DNA from 2 places in the Mesorhizobium sp. M1252 genome. Region 2 is predicted to be linked to the other one. Evidence: predicted binding sites of a transcription regulator. Region 2 holds the regulator's gene; the other holds the start of a gene.
What was found. The regulator PhoB, encoded in region 2, activates phosphate uptake and scavenging genes when phosphate is short. The targets are predictions, from matches to a motif close to TGTCATNNANCTGTCAT.
Positions count from the first base shown of each region.

Region 1: a site for PhoB is predicted at 1,891-1,907, ahead of NKH22_RS28445 (RNA degradosome polyphosphate kinase). Genes of this name have one in related genera too.

Region 1 covers NZ_JAMYLX010000022.1:23,661-28,080, forward strand. Annotated here, with positions in the region: gene NKH22_RS28445 (RNA degradosome polyphosphate kinase) at 1-1,735, opposite strand, end outside; gene NKH22_RS28450 (zinc-finger domain-containing protein) at 1,970-2,215, shown strand; gene NKH22_RS28455 (FAD-dependent monooxygenase) at 2,235-3,473, shown strand; gene NKH22_RS28460 (TIGR02117 family protein) at 3,695-4,360, opposite strand.
Region 2 covers NZ_JAMYLX010000010.1:190,707-195,126, forward strand. Annotated here, with positions in the region: gene NKH22_RS21105 (ROK family protein) at 242-1,477, shown strand; gene phoB (phosphate regulon transcriptional regulator PhoB) at 1,508-2,197, opposite strand; gene phoU (phosphate signaling complex protein PhoU) at 2,214-2,918, opposite strand; gene pstB (phosphate ABC transporter ATP-binding protein PstB) at 2,960-3,784, opposite strand; gene pstA (phosphate ABC transporter permease PstA) at 3,802-4,420, opposite strand, start outside.

The DNA.
Region 1 (4,420 bases), on a different contig from region 2:
CCCGCACGACGAGATCGATCTCGACGCCGGCACGGCTGGCGTCATAGAGCGCGTCGATGATGTTGGGATCGACGAGCGCGTTCATCTTCATCCAGATGCGCGCCGGACGGCCAGCCAGCGCGTAGGCGACCTCGTCGGCAATGTGCTTGAGGATACGGCTGCGCAGCGTAAACGGCGAGATGGCGATCCGCATCTCATCGGTCGGCTCGGCGTAGCCGGTGATGAAGTTGAACAGCTGGGCGACATCGCGCGCGATCGTCGGATCGGTGGTGAAGAAGGACAGGTCGGTGTAGATGCGCGCGGTCACCGGATGGTAGTTGCCGGTGCCGAGATGTACATAGTTGCGCAGCTTGCCGTCCTCACGCCGCACCACGAGCGACATTTTCGCATGGGTTTTCAGTTCGAGGAAGCCGAACACGACCTGGACGCCGGCGCGTTCGAGGTCGCGCGCCCAGCGGATGTTGGCTTCCTCGTCGAAGCGCGCCTTGAGCTCGACCAGGGCGGTCACCGACTTGCCGGCCTCGGCCGCGTCGACCAAGGCGCGCACGATCGGGCTGTCGTTGGAGGTGCGGTAGAGCGTCTGCTTGATTGCCACCACCTCCGGGTCGGCCATTGCCTGGCGCAGGAACTGGACCACCACGTCGAAGGATTCATAGGGGTGGTGGACGACGATGTCCTTCTCGCGGATGGCCGCGAAACAATCGCCGCCATGCTCGCGGATGCGCTCGGGAAAGCGCGGATTGTAGGGGGTGAACTTCAGGTCGTCGCGCGGCACGGCGACGATCTCGGAAATCTGGCTGAGCGCCAGCGGGCCGGTCAGAACGCTGATGCGGCTCGAAGAGACGCCAAGCTCGCCGGCGACGAACTCGCGCAATTCACCGGGCATCGACTTGTCGAATTCGATGCGGATGACCGAACCGCGGCGGCGCCGCTTCAGCGCCGTCTCGAACAGGCGCACGAGATCTTCCGACTCTTCCTCGACCTCGATATCGCTGTCCCGGATGATGCGGAAGGTGCCGGAACCCTTGACCTCATAGCCGGGGAACAGCTTGCCGATATAGAGGCCGACAGCCTCCTCCAGTGGAATGAAGCGAACGTGCTGCTTGCGGTCGGGCAGGCGGATGAAGCGCTTCAGCGCCACCGGCAGGCGCAGAAGCGCGCTCATCTCCTCGCCATTCTTGCGGTGGCGCAATTGCAGCGCCATCGAGAAGCCGAGATTGGGAATGAACGGAAACGGATGCGCCGGGTCGATCGACAGTGGAGTCAGGACCGGGAAGACCTGGTCCTGGAAATGATCTTCCAGCCAGACTTTCTCATCCTTGGTCAGTGCATCGCGGGTGATGCTCTCAATGCCTTCCTTGTTGAGCAGCAACATCAGCGCCGAAAGGCTGTTCTGCTGGTCCTCCTGCAGCCGCTCGACCTCGCGCAGCAATTGTTCCAGCTGCTGCTCCGGCGTGCGGCCGTCGGGGCTCTTGAGCGCAATGCCTTCGCGCACCTGGCCGGCAAGGCCGGCGACGCGGACCATGAAGAATTCGTCGAGATTGGCGGCTGAAATCGACAGGAAACGGACGCGTTCGAGCAGCGGATGGTGCTGGTTCTGGGATTCCTCGAGCACACGCCGGTTGAACTGCAGCCAGGAGAACTCACGGTTGACGAACCGATCGGGGTTGCCGCCCTCGGGGCTCGCCACCTCGACATTGATGAATTCGCTCTGCACCGGCTTCAGTTCGTTCATGGTTCCTGCTCTTCCCCCGCCAACCGTCCCTTGGAGCGCCGCTGGACGTGCCATGCCTCTAACACGCTTTTGTGGCGCATGACCCTTCGGCGAAAACCGTTCCGATTTCAGGGACATGCACTTAACCGGCTCAACGTATCCTCTGACAGGCTTTTGCGACAGTTTCATTTCATCGATCTTGCAAACAGGCCTGTTATGTTCCAGATGCTTTTCGACGAGATCAAGGAGACGACGATGGCAGGCGGTTCCATTCCCCACTTCCAGAACGATGCGGGCCATCCGGCAATCGACATCGGCGTCAAGGAATTCATGTGCACCGGCGCCAACCCGCCCTTCGACCATCCACACGTGTTCCTCGACATGGGCGACGACAATGAAAAGGTCTGCCCCTATTGCTCGACGCTCTACCGCTATTCGGCGAAGCTGAGGGCGACGGAAACGCTGCCGGCCGGTTGCCTTTATATCGACCAGGCCGCCTGATCCTTCCGCGACAAGCCCGATGGAAGACATCAGGTCCCGGCAGGTCATAATCGCCGGGGCCGGCATCGCCGGGCTGACCGCTGCCCTTGCCTTCGCCGGACGGGGTTATCCGGTAAAGCTGATCGAACAGGCACAGCACCTAGAAGCGGCCGGCGCCGGCATCCAGCTTTCGCCCAACGCAACACGCATTCTTGGAAAACTCGGCGTGCTCGACCGACTGCTGCCCGCAGCGTTGCGGCCGGAAGCGGTCGTGCTCAAGGACGCCGGGACGCTGCGCGAACTGGCGCGGGTACCGCTTGGGCAAGCCGCCGAAGCGCGCTGGCAGGCGCCTTATCTCGTCGCTCACCGCGCCGATCTGCAGGCAGCGCTGCTGGCGCAAATGGCCGAACGGCCGGAGATTGAGCTCATCACCGGCGCCCGCGTGACCGGCACCGTCAAAGACGCGCAATATGTCGCCGTGACCGCCGAAGTGGACGGCCGCGAGATCGAGGCACGCGGCAAACTGCTGGTCGGCGCCGACGGCGTCTGGTCGGCAGTCAGGGCGCAACTCGCAGGCGAGGACTTCGTCAAAAGCCGTTTTTCGGGCGAACTCGCCTGGCGAGTCACGATCGCGGCCGACGGTGCGGCCGGAGAAGCCTTTGTCGCGATCGGCGCCGCCGACTGCGTCACCACGTTCCTGCATCCTGGCTTCCACATGGTCGCCTACCCCGTCAGCAAAGGCCGGGCCTTCAATCTCGCCGCCTTCACCAAGGGTGAGCGCATAGCCGAAGGTTGGTCGGGCCATGCCGATCCCGCGATCCTCACGGCTGCCCTGCGCGGCACCGCGCCGGGCCTGACGAAGCTTGTGGCACTGGCCGGCCCATGGACGGCCTTTCCGATCCACACCGTCGAACAGAAGCGGTGGACGAGCCCGCAGGGCATCGCGCTGATCGGCGACGCCGCGCACGCGATGACGCCGTTTGCCGCGCAGGGCGCGGCAATGGCGATCGAGGATGCCATCACGCTTGCCGACGCTATCGCCGATTTCCCTGGCGATCTGCCCAGAAGTTTTCAAATCTGGGAAAATCTTCGGCGGCCGCGTGTCGCCAAGGCCGCGCGTCGTGGGGCCGTAAACCGCCTCGCCTGGCATGCTGCCGGCCCGGTGGCGATCGCCCGCAATCTGTTCCTGGCCATGCGCTCGCCCGACAAGCTCGCCGCCGACCTCGACTGGCTCTATGGATGGCGAGCGGACGCTCGGCAGTCTAGATCGTCGACTTAGCGATCCTTCCCACCCCCTCTGTCCTGCCGGACATCTCCCCCGCAAGGGGGGAGATTGGATGTCGCCGTCGCCTTCGCCAAAATCGCCGGCGTTGCAGCAGGAGCGCCGCGGGCAAACGGCTGCTCTCCCCCCTTGCGGGGGCGATGGCCGGCAGGCCAGAGGGGGGTGCTGTCCCGCTGACTTCAAAAGATCCAACACTGTCGCGGTGCGATGAAGGACTGCTAGTTATAAAACCGCATCGACAAGCCCAGCGAGGCCGGCAGCGGGTTCCACCAGCCGGTGCGCAGGCCGGCGGTGCGCAGGCCGGCGGCTGTCCAGGTGTTACAGCCGACAAGCGCGTTGAAATGGCCGTTCGCCTCGAAGAAGCGGTCGAAGCTGGAATAGGCGGCGTTCTCGATGACGACCGGACCATGCGGCCCTTGCTGGAAACTCGCGTCGATATAGTCGAGCAGCGCTGCAAAACGTTCCTCATCGATGTCGAAACCGGTGACAGCAGGGTGCGGCTCGGCGATGGCCCCGGCGATATCGACATGCATGACCGAGGCGTCCAGTGTCAGCGCCTTGAGGACGGGCACTGCTTTCAGCTGCGACCAGCTCGGCGTCTCCAGATAGAAGGCCCGGCCGCCCCAGCCAAAGACGATGTAGCGCACTTCCGGGGCGTCGACAGGGATGCCGGCAGCGACCAGGAAATGGAAGCGCCGGCGCACTTCGTCATCGACGGGAATGGCGATGTCGGTGTGGATCGGATTCTCCAGCACCAGAATATGGCGCGTGCCCTCACCCGCCGCTGACGCGGGCCACAGCGGACGCGGCACCAGCGTGCCGAGCGTGGCAGCGAGCGCGACCACGATAATCAGCATGGCCACGAAACGCAGGGCTTTTCTCATGCGGCGGCGGCTTTGTGTTTCAATGGAGAAGATCAACCCCGACCCCAGATAGCAAAAGAG
Region 2 (4,420 bases):
GCGCGACAAAACTGGCCCGAGGGCCGGCACACAGAGGCTCCATTTTTTCGAGCCTCGAAAAAATACTGGTTCAATGATAAGGCACTGTCAACATCGATTCTGATGGATTCTGATGGCGTTGCCGAATTTTTTCGAGCTCCGCAATAAACAATGACAGGGCTGCCGGCGTCTGCCAATATTTGGCTGGTGCCGTCGAACGCCTTCACTATCATGAGGCGCGAGGAGGCCGGGAGGAAAACAAATGTCGGTTGGGATCCGCCACGACGATCTGCGCCGTCGCAACCGGGCGATGGTGATTTCGGCCGTGCGCCGGGCCGGCCAGCCGTCGCGGACCGAGATTGCGGCGACCACCGGCCTCAGCCATTCGACGATATCGGCAATCTCGTCTGATCTAATTCAAGAAGGCATCCTGATTGAAGGCAAGCCTGGCGAGACCGGCTCGCTGAAACGCGGCCGGCCGCAGGTCGGCCTTGGCCTCAACCCGGAAGCGGCGGCGGTCATGACCGTGGTGCTGTCGCTGAACTTCCTCTCCGTCACCGTCATCGACTATGCCGGCCAGGTGGTCGCGGAAGAACAGCGCCGGCTCGACACGCTGACCATGCCGCGCGACGAGCTGATCGGCGAATGCGTAGCAATCGTCGGGCGGCGTCTCGCGGACCCGGACCTCGATGTCCAGAGCATCGCCCGCATTGCCATGGGCATCCAGGGCATCACCGATTCGCAGGCGCGGGCCATGCTGTGGTCGCCAATCACGCCACTGACCGACATTGCCTTCGCCGACATGTTGGAAGCGGAATTCGGCATTCCTGCCACCATGGAGAACGACTGCAATATGATGGCGGTGGCCCTGCAATGGCGCCAGCCCGAGCGCTACCGCGACAATTTCATCGCGATCCTCTTGTCGCACGGCATCGGCATGGGGCTGGTGCTGAAAGGCGAACTGTTCACCGGCACCCATTCCTCGGGCGGCGAGTTCGGCCACATGATCCACCGTCCGGGCGGCGCGCTCTGCCGCTGCGGGCGGCGCGGCTGCGTGGAAGCCTATGCCGGAAACTACGCCATCTGGCGCAGCGCCAAAATGATGGGCGAGGATGCCGAGCCGGTCGATATCGGCGACGCTGATATGCGGGCGCTGGCCGCTCGTGCGCGAGAGACGGACGGACCGGAGCGCGAAGCCTATCGCAGGGCCGGTGAGGCGCTCGGCTTCGGCCTCGGCAGCCTGTTTGCGCTGATCGACCCGGCCCCCGTCGCCATGGTCGGCGTCAGCGCCGCCGCGTTCGACCTGATCGAACCGGCATTGCGCGAAGCGATCGCCCAGACCGCCGGCGGCCAGCACTCGAAGTCGATCTCCTTCGACACCGAGCCCAACGAGCTGCCGCTGATCCGCGAAGGCTGTGCCACGCGCGCGCTCGGCTTCGTCGACCAGGAGATTTTTGCGCCGGGTATTCAGCCCAAATCCGGCAAGCATGTCGCGTGAATGGCCGGCAACGGCGCGACGCGCAGGATCCTAGTCTTCCCTGATCGCGTAGCCGGCGCCGCGAATGGTACGGATGACATCCGGCATGCGGCCGTTGTTGACGGCCTTGCGCAGCCGCCCGACATGCACGTCGACGGTTCGCTCGTCTATATAGATCGTCTCGCCCCAGACATTGTCGAGCAGTTGGCTGCGCGAGAACACGCGGCCGGGATGGCGCATCATGAATTCGAGCAGCCGGAACTCGGTCGGTCCGAGCCTGATCTCGCTCTTCTTGCGGTAGACACGGTGCGACTCGCGGTCGAGCACGATGTCGCCGACCTTGAGCACGCTGGACAGCACTTCCGGCTTGGCCCGGCGCAGCAGCGCCTTCACGCGCGCCATGAACTCCGGCGTCGAGAATGGCTTGACCAGATAGTCGTCGGCGCCGGTGGACAGGCCGCGCACGCGATCGCTTTCCTCACCGCGCGCGGTCAGCATGATGATCGGCAGCCGCTCGGTTTCGGGCCGCACTCTAAGCCGCCGGCAGAGCTCGATGCCGGAAACAGCGGGCACCATCCAGTCGAGCACCAGGAGATCGGGCACGTTTTCCTGCAGGCGGATCTCGGCCTCGTCGCCGCGTGTCACCACCTCGACTTGATAGCCTTCGGATTCGAGGTTGTAGCGGAGGAGCACGCCTAGCGGCTCCTCGTCCTCCACGACCATGATGCGTGGCGCGATCATAGGCAGTTCACCCTCATCAGGCCGGCGTGGCCATCGCCGTCTCGTCCTGCTTCGGACGATTGGCGGGCAATTGCTGGCCGGTCAGCACATAATACGCATTTTCGGCGATGTTGGTGACATGATCGCCGATGCGCTCAAGATTCTTGGCGCAGAACAAGAGATGCGTGCAGGCGGTGATGTTGCGAGGGTCTTCCATCATGTAGGTCAAGAGCTCACGAAACACGGACGTGTATTTGACGTCGATGCGCTCGTCGTCATTCCTGAGTTTTGCAAGAGCTGCCGCATCGGTGGCGGCATATTCCTCGACGACGCCTTGCACCTGGATCAGCACCAGCTGCGCCATGGCATCGATGGAGTGCGAGAGGTCGCGCGGCGTGACGCTCAAGCCCACGGTGCCGACGCGTTTGGCGATGTTCTTGGCGAGATCGCCGATGCGCTCGAGGTCGCCGGCCATGCGGATCGAGCCGACCACGGCGCGCAGATCGTTGGCCATCGGCTGGCGCTTGGCGATCAGCGTGATGGCGCGGTCGTCCAGTTCGCGCTGGCGCGCATCCATGATGGCGTCGTCGGAAACGACACGCTGTGCCAGCGCATTGTCCGAATTGAGCAGCGCCCTGGTCGAGCCGCTGACCATCGAGCCTGCCAGATCGCCCATGTCGCGGATCAGCTTGCTGATCTGCCCGAGCTCTTCATCGAAGGAGGCGACGGTATGTTCACCCATGATCTTGGTCCTCGTGCCTGAAAATTCACCCGCCGGACGGCTCAGCCGAAGCGGCCGGTAATGTAGTCCTGGGTGCGCTTGTCGTCGGGGTTGGTGAACATCTTGTCGGTGGCGCCCTCCTCGACGAGATAGCCGAGATGGAACATCGCCGTGCGCTGCGACACGCGCGCCGCCTGCTGCATCGAGTGGGTGACGATGACGATCGTGTAGTTCTGGCGCAGTTCGTCGATCAGCTCCTCGACACGGGCGGTGGCGATCGGATCGAGCGCCGAGCAGGGCTCGTCCATCAGGATCACCTCCGGCGACACGGCGATGGCGCGCGCGATGCACAGGCGCTGCTGCTGGCCGCCGGACAGGCCGGTGCCGGGCTCCTGCAGGCGGTCCTTGACCTCGTTCCAGATCGCAGCCTTCTTCAGGCTCTGCTCGACGATCTGGTCCATGTCGGACTTGCGCTTGGCCAGCCCATGGATGCGCGGGCCGTAGGCGACGTTCTCGTAGATGGACTTCGGGAACGGGTTGGGTTTCTGGAACACCATGCCGACGCGTGCGCGCAGTTCGACGACATCGATGTTCTTGTCGTAGATGTCGTCTTCATCGAGCGTGATCTTGCCGGTCACCCGCGCCGAATCGATGGTGTCGTTCATGCGGTTGAGGCAGCGCAGGAAGGTCGACTTGCCGCAGCCGGACGGGCCGATCAGCGCCGTCACCTGGTTCTGGCGGACGTCGAGATTGACGTCGAACAACGCCTGCTTCTCGCCATAGAACACGCCGACCTTGTCGCCGCGCATCTTGATGACTTCGTTCGACTTGGCGTTCATTTTGTCGCCCACTGCATTCTCAAGGGACTGTTCGGTCATGATGTTCATACCAAATTGCCTTTTTTCTACCAGCGCCGCTCGAACCGGCGCCGGAGCACGATCGCGGTGATGTTCATGGCCATGAGGAAGACGAGCAGGATGATGATGGCGCCGGACATGCGCTCGACAAAAGCGCGCTCAGCCTCGTTTGCCCACATATAGATCTGAACCGGCAGCGCGGTCGCCGGATCGAAAGGCGTCGTCGGATAATCGGCGACGAAAGCGACCATGCCGATCAAGAGCAGCGGTGCTGTCTCGCCGAGCGCACGCGCCAGGCCGATGATGGTGCCGGTAAGGATGCCTGGGGCGGCAAGCGGCAGGATGTGATGGAACACCATCTGCATCTTGGAGGCGCCGAGACCTAGGGCCGCCGAGCGGATCGACGGCGGCACCGCGGCGAGGGCGGCGCGCGTGGCGATGATGATGGTCGGCAGCGTCATCAGCGTCAGCACCAGGCCGCCGACGAAGGAAGCCGAGCGCGGCATGCCGAGGAAGTTGATGAACACGGCAAGGCCAAGCAGACCGAAGACGATCGACGGCACCGCCGCGAGATTGTTGATGTTGACTTCGATCAGGTCCGTAAAGCGGTTCTTCTTGGCGAATTCCTCGAGATAGATCGAGGCGGCGACGCCGATCGGCAGCGCC